Regions from separate parts of the Streptomyces sp. NPDC048603 genome, predicted to be linked through region 2. Evidence: riboswitches for the same ligand, from Rfam matches in the RefSeq annotation. Region 2 holds a riboswitch; the other holds the start of a gene.
What was found. A riboswitch is a leader RNA that binds a small molecule or an ion and turns the genes downstream of it on or off. The one in region 2 is predicted to bind cobalamin.

Region 1: linked by a shared signal. The riboswitch ahead of ACGFQ9_RS37945 (energy-coupling factor ABC transporter permease) and the one ahead of ACGFQ9_RS06495 (ABC transporter substrate-binding protein) in region 2 are both predicted to bind cobalamin.

Annotation. Positions count from the first base shown of each region.
Region 1 is NZ_JBICVY010000027.1:17,404-20,600, reverse strand. It holds gene ACGFQ9_RS37960 (energy-coupling factor ABC transporter ATP-binding protein) at 1-36, opposite strand, end outside; gene cbiQ (cobalt ECF transporter T component CbiQ) at 27-776, opposite strand; gene ACGFQ9_RS37950 (energy-coupling factor ABC transporter substrate-binding protein) at 781-1,140, opposite strand; gene ACGFQ9_RS37945 (energy-coupling factor ABC transporter permease) at 1,152-1,844, opposite strand; cobalamin riboswitch at 1,873-2,067, opposite strand; gene ACGFQ9_RS37940 (DJ-1/PfpI family protein) at 2,177-2,746, shown strand; gene ACGFQ9_RS37935 (hypothetical protein) at 2,818-3,197, opposite strand, start outside.
Region 2 is NZ_JBICVY010000002.1:658,243-661,439, forward strand. It holds gene ACGFQ9_RS06485 (caspase family protein) at 1-171, opposite strand, end outside; gene ACGFQ9_RS06490 (antibiotic ABC transporter ATP-binding protein) at 168-1,118, opposite strand; cobalamin riboswitch at 1,455-1,591, shown strand; gene ACGFQ9_RS06495 (ABC transporter substrate-binding protein) at 1,637-2,638, shown strand; gene ACGFQ9_RS06500 (FecCD family ABC transporter permease) at 2,707-3,197, shown strand, end outside.

The sequences.
Region 1 (3,197 bases), on a different contig from region 2:
CGCGCCCGACAGTTCCACCAACGGCTTCAAAGCCAGAGTCCTTTCAGTACGAGGGTCGCGCCGGTCACGGCGGACAGCAGGGCGCCGGACGCCGCCAGGAACCGCCACGACACCGCCGCCTCCGGCACCAGCACCCGCAGGGTGCCGTCGTAGCCGCGGCCCGCCAGCCCCGCCTGGAGCCGTGCCGCGCGCTCGAAGGCCCGGACGAAGGCGGTCGCGGCCAGACCGGCCACCGAACGCCAGGCCGCGGCCCGGCCGGTGTTCCCCAGCCGGGCCGCCTGCGCGGTCCGCACCTGGGCGAGGGAGTCCAGCAGCAGGAAGCCGATCCGGTACATCACCAGGGCCACGTCCACCACCGGCGCCGGGACCCCGGCCCGCACCAGCCGCGGCAGCACGTCCGAGACCGGGGTGGTGAACGCGAACAGCAGCACGCCGAGCGAGGCCGCCGACGTACGGAGCAGCAGGTCGGCCGCGTGCCGGGGCCCGTCCGGGGCGAGCGCGAGCCAGCCGTCCGGGCCGCCCACCGAGAACAGCAGCGGCACGGCACCGGTGAAGCAGAAACCGAGCGGGATCCGGAACGCCCGCCACAGCCGGCGGCCGGGCACCCCGGCCGGGCCGAGCAGCACGGCCAGCGTGGCCGCGGCCACCAGCGGCCCGCCGGGCCAGGGCGGCAGGCATACCGCGGCGACCGTCAGGCCCAGGCCCAGCAGGGCCTTCTCCAGCGGGTGGCGGCCGCGCCAGCGACTGCTGTGCGCGGCCGCGTCGATCGGGAGCACGGGCTCAGGACTCCGTGGCGGCCGGGGCCTTGGCGGAGTCCGGGGCGGACCCGTCGGCCGCTCCGGCCGCCGCGCCCTGCCGCCGGCCGCGCCGCAGCCCGAAGTAGTACGCGAGCACGCCCGCGCCGATCGCCGCCTGCAGGGCGAACAGCGCCGACTCCACCTCGCCGGACGGGGGCTCGTAGAGGGGGGAGAACCACGGCTCGTAGTCCGGCTTCAGCTCGGTGATCGCCGCCTCGGCCTGCGCGTCCGCACCGGCGAACGGCTCTTCCTTGTCGTCACCGAGCCCCAGGGCGAGCGGCAGTACGGCCAGCGCCGCCACCAGGAGCAGCAGCAGGGAATTGATCTTCGCGTTCTTCGACATGCCCTTCGCCATCAGACCGCGGCCTCCTGCTCCTGCTTCTTGGTGAACTTCGCGACGCCCAGCCGGACCAGGTCCGACTTGCTGGACTGCATCAGCAGCCGCATCACCAGCACCGTGAGCAGGCCCTCGCTGACGGCGAGCGGGATCTGGGTGACCGCGAAGATGCCGCCGAACTTCGCGAGCGCGCCCGCGAAGCCGCTGCCCGGGTCGGGGAAGGCCAGCGCCAGCTGGACCGAGGTCACGCAGTAGGTGACCAGGTCGGCGAAGAAGGCACCGAAGAAGACCGAGACCATCAGCGGGGTCCCGGTCTTCTGCAGCAGGCGGTAGACGGCATAGCCCGCCCAGGGGCCGGCGATCGCCATCGAGAAGACGTTGGCGCCCAGGGTGGTCAGTCCGCCGTGGGCCAGCAGCAGGGCCTGGAAGAGCAGGGTGATCGTGCCCAGCACGGCCATGATCGGGGGCCGGAACAGGATCGCCCCCAGCCCCGTCCCGGTCGGGTGGGAACAACTGCCCGTCACCGAGGGGATCTTCAGGGCGGAGAGGACGAAGGTGAACGCTCCGGACGCGCCGAGGAGCAGTGTGCTCTCGGGGTTCTCCTTGACCTCACGGGTCAGCGCACGGACACCGTGGACGACGAAGGGAGCGGACGCGGCGCCCCAGGCGACCGCGTGCAATGGGGGCAGGAACCCCTCGGCAATATGCATGGGTTGGGAGACCTCTCCAGCACCTCGTGGATGGACAACGCGCCCCGGCCGGTCTCCTGGCTCACGGGTGCTGATGCCCTGGCTCCGCCTTCCCGGGCCGTGCGGTCTCCCACGGCGGCCCAGTGGCTTCCGTACGGAGTGGAGCCGGACTTCCCGATCACAGTGGCGAGGGCCGCACCGGTTTTCCACCGGTTTCCCGTACACCAAGGCCAGATGACCCTAGTCGTCCGCCCGTACGCGCCACAACCCGCCCCCTCCCGGTCGGTTTGGGCGGCCCCCGCGCGGGCAGGGTCGCCGGGGTCCGTACGTGTCCCACATCACGGGAGCAGCCCATGGCAGTGAAGGTCCTGATCGTCACCGGTGACGCGGCGGAGTCGCTGGAGGTCCTCTATCCGTACCAGCGGCTCCTCGAAGAGGGGTACGAGGTGCACATCGCGGCCCCGGCGGTGAAGAAACTCCGCTTCGTGGTGCACGACTTCGAGGACGGCTTCGACACGTACACCGAGAAGCCCGGCTACACCTGGCCGGCCGACGTGGCGTTCGCGGACGTCGACCCGGGGCAGTACGCGGCGCTGGTGATCCCCGGCGGGCGGGCCCCCGAGTACCTGCGCAACGACCCCGAGGTGAAGCGGATCATCGCCGCCTTCACCGGGGCGGACAAGCCGGTCGCGCAGATCTGCCACGGTCCGCTGATGACCGCCGCCGCCGGGAGCCTGGACGGGCGGCGGGTCACCGCCTACCCGGCGCTGGAGCTCGACATGCGGGGCGCCGGCGGGGCCTTCGAGAACTCCGAGGCGGTGGTCGACGGCACCCTGGTCTCGGCCCGTGCCTGGCCCGACCACCCGGCGTGGATGCGCGAGTTCCTGACGGTCCTGCGTTCCAAGGCACCGGTCGGCGGCTGACCCGGGACCTGCGGAACCGGCCGGGCCCCGGGGCGTGCGACGACCCCGGGGCCCGGCCAGGTGCTGCTCGCTCAGCAGACGTTGGCGTGCCTGACGTCCAGCACGAACCGCTCCGGATTGTGCAGCTTGAACGTCTTGTAGACGGGATAGGTGTTGAAGGCGGCGCCGAAGGTCACGTACCCCTCGTAGTCGCCGGTCATGGCGATGCCCTTGAGCTTGGGCAGCCAGATCCGCTGGAGCTTCGGCCCCTTGTAGACGGACTGTCCCGCGTCGTTGTGGGCGGCGGCCGGGTGGAGGCGGATCTCCAGGAAGTACTTCCCCGCGAGCGGGACCGGCTTGCCGGACCCGTCGTAGTACAGCTTGGCGGTCCTGCGGACGGCGACGTCGGGGACGTACCCCTTCACGTCGATGACGAGCCGGTCGTACGTGCAGTGGCCGCCCCAGCGGGCGT
Region 2 (3,197 bases):
GGCCTCCTCGAACCGGGCCGCGGCCGGTTCCAGCGAGACACCGGCCAGCACCCGTTCGTACCCGGCCGCCGTGAACAGTTCCACCACCGCCTCCACGTCCTCGTGGGCTTGCGGCAGTTCGGATTCCTCGAGGTAGTGGCGGGTGCCGGCGGCGATGAGGAACCGCCTCACCGGTGGAGGTCCTCCACGGATCCGGGCCCGTCCGTCGTCGGGTCGGCGCCGCCGTCCGCGCGCAGGCCCGCCGCCACGGCCCGGCCGGTCTCCGCCGCGGTCAGGTAGCGGGTCGCGTCGTGCATGTGGCTGCCGTTGTGCACGAGGGCGTCGGTCACCCCGTCGCCGTAGGAGGGCTTCAGTTCGCGGACGAGGGCGACGATGTCCGTGGAGTCGGCGATGTTGGTCCAGGCCCGGACCGGTTTGGGCCAGACCGCCCGCCGGTTCCCGTCCGGAGCCGGGTCCAGCCGGTCCAGTACGAGCGCCCGCATACCCAGGGGCGAGCCGATGGTGACGAACATAGGGAGGTCCCAGCCGGTGTGGTGCGCCCGGTCACACAGGGCTTCGTAGGCGACCACCGAGCCGAGCGAGTGGCCGACGACCACCTTCGTCTCCGGGGTGATCCGTGCGGCCACCCGGGCCCGGGCCTCGCTCCGGACGGCCGGGTCGGAGAAGTACGCGGTGAGCTGCTTCAGGCTGCCGATCAGCATCGCGTCGAGCATCCCGCGCAGGAAGGCCGCGCCGGTCAGGGCGTCCAGGGCCGACCGCACGGAGGCGAGCCGCAGCGCCCGGGAGGCCGCCCATCCCGCCGCTCCGCGGCTGCCAGGGGCGTCGGGTGCGGGCACGGCGGGGTCGGTGCGGGCCGCCTCCGCCCACCACTCCATCAGCAAGCGGTACTCGTCCTCGGTCTCCACATCGGCGGCCTCGTAGGGGAATTCACCGCCGCCGCGGGTGCCCCGGGGCCGGAACAGGTCCCCGTAGAAGGCGACCGCGACGTCCTCGGGCGCGGGCACCGGGCCGCCGGCCAGCCGTATCCCGCCCAGCAGTTCGGGGACCACGTCCCGGGTCAGCGAATCCTCGCTCAGATACTGCTTGCCGACACCGTGCACGAAGACGACTGTGCTCAAGGGCCCTCCCCGGGTGAGGAACCCAGCCTACGGCCACCGGCCGATGAGTGCGGCTCCTGTGGACAGTGACGGCGATCCGGATCGCCGCCACCGCGCGGGGGCGGCCGGTGTTCGCGGCCCCGGCCAGCCGGAGTCGCGCTGTCCAAGCCCCCACTCGACGGACATGCCCATTCCCTCGCCCCTCGCCTCGCACTCGGTCCCACGCCGCGCGCCACCGGTCCGTGGCAGCGCTTCCTGTCCAACTGCACTTGATGCAGGCACACTTGCACTTGCACTGTGTTCAGGTGCGACCATAAGCCAGCTGTTGAACACAGTGCAAGTCGACTTCCCGGAGGCGTCTGGCAGACTGGCCGGGTCACCACAAGGCGGTGCGGACCAGGAAATCCGGTGTGACTCCGGTGCGGTCCCGCCACTGTGACCGGATCCCGAGCGGGTTCCGGGAGTCAGACCCTGACGCGCCGCCTCTGCACCCCACTTGACGAGGGGACGAGGATCCCCCGGAGAGGCCCGCTCCCGTGATCTCGCATTCACGTAAGGCCGTTCTGCGCGCCGCGCTGTCCGCCGCCCTGCTCATACCCCTGATGTCCGTCGCCGCGTGCGGCGACTCCGGCTCCCCGGACGACGGCGTCCCGTCGGCCGGGGCCGCGGCAGGGTTCCCGTACACCGTCACCAACTGCGGTGTCGACACCACCTACAAGGCGCCGCCGCGACGCGCCGTGACGATGAACCAGCACGCCACCGAGGTGCTGCTCGCCCTCGGCCTGCAGGACCGGATGGCCGGAACCGCCTACCTCGACGACTCCGTGCTGCCGCGCTACAAGCCCGCCTACGACGGCATCAAGGTGCTCGCGAAGGAGTACCCCTCCAAGGAGGTCCTGCTCTCGGCCAACCCCGACTTCGTGTACGGTGGTTACTCCTCCGCCTTCGACAAGGCGGCCGGCCGGGACCGGGCGGGCCTGGAGAAGGCCGGCATCCGCACCAGGCTGAGCATCGAGTACTGCACCCGTGGACAGGTCGGGATCGAGCAGCTCAGGACCGAGATCACCGAGGTGGCCCGAACCTTCGGAGTGCCCGAGCGCGGCCGGGAACTGATCGCGGATCAGCAGCGGCGGCTGGACGCCGTGACCGCGAAGGTCGGCACGCGGCCGAAGCCGGCCGTCTTCGTCTACGACTCCGGCGACGGCTCCGCCTTCACCTCGGGCGGACACGGCATCGCCAACGAGATCGTGACCCGGGCCGGCGGCACCAACGTCTTCGCCGACCTCAAGGACAGCTTCGGCGACGTCGCCTGGGAGGAGGTGATCGAGCGCAAGCCCGAGGTCGTCCTCATCTACGACTACGGCGGCACCAGCGTCGAGGAGAAGAAGCGGCGGCTGCTGGACGACCCGGCTCTGGCCCAGGTCCCGGCGGTCAGGGACAGGCGGTTCGTCGTCCTGCCGTTGTCCTCCGCCGTGCTGGGCCTGCGCGTGGCCGACGCGGTGGAATCGCTGGCGGGCCAGCTGCATCCCGGAGCGTCGTGAACCCGGAACCCCGTCCTGGCAGCGGGCGTTCGCGCATCCGGTCGACGAGGTCCGGCCTCACCCCCGGTGTGCCGGCCCTCGCCCTCCTCCTCTGCGCCCTCGCCCTGCTCGTCTCCGCCCTCGCCGGGCTCGCGCTCGGGCCGGTCCGGATCGCTCCGGGCGAGGTGCTGGACATCGTGCTCGCCGGGCCCGGCCGGTCGGACGGCGCGTTCGCGGCGATCGTCTGGGACGTCCGGATGCCACGGGTGCTGCTGGGCGCGGTGGTGGGAGCCGGGCTCGCCGTCACCGGAGCCGTCCTGCAGGCCCTGGTTCGCAACCAGCTCGCCGACCCGTTCCTGCTGGGCGCCTCCTCCGGGGCCTCCGCCGGTGCGGTGCTGGTCATCGTGCTCGGGGTGGGCGCCTCGATCGGCCTGTCCCTGCCCGCCGCCGCGTTCGCCGGCTCCCTGACCGCGCTGGTCGCCGTCTACGCCCTGGCCAGGCGCGGCGGCACCATGAGCACCGGCAGGCTGATCCTCGCAGGGGTCGCCGTGCAGTACGTCCTGGCAGCCCTGACCAGCCT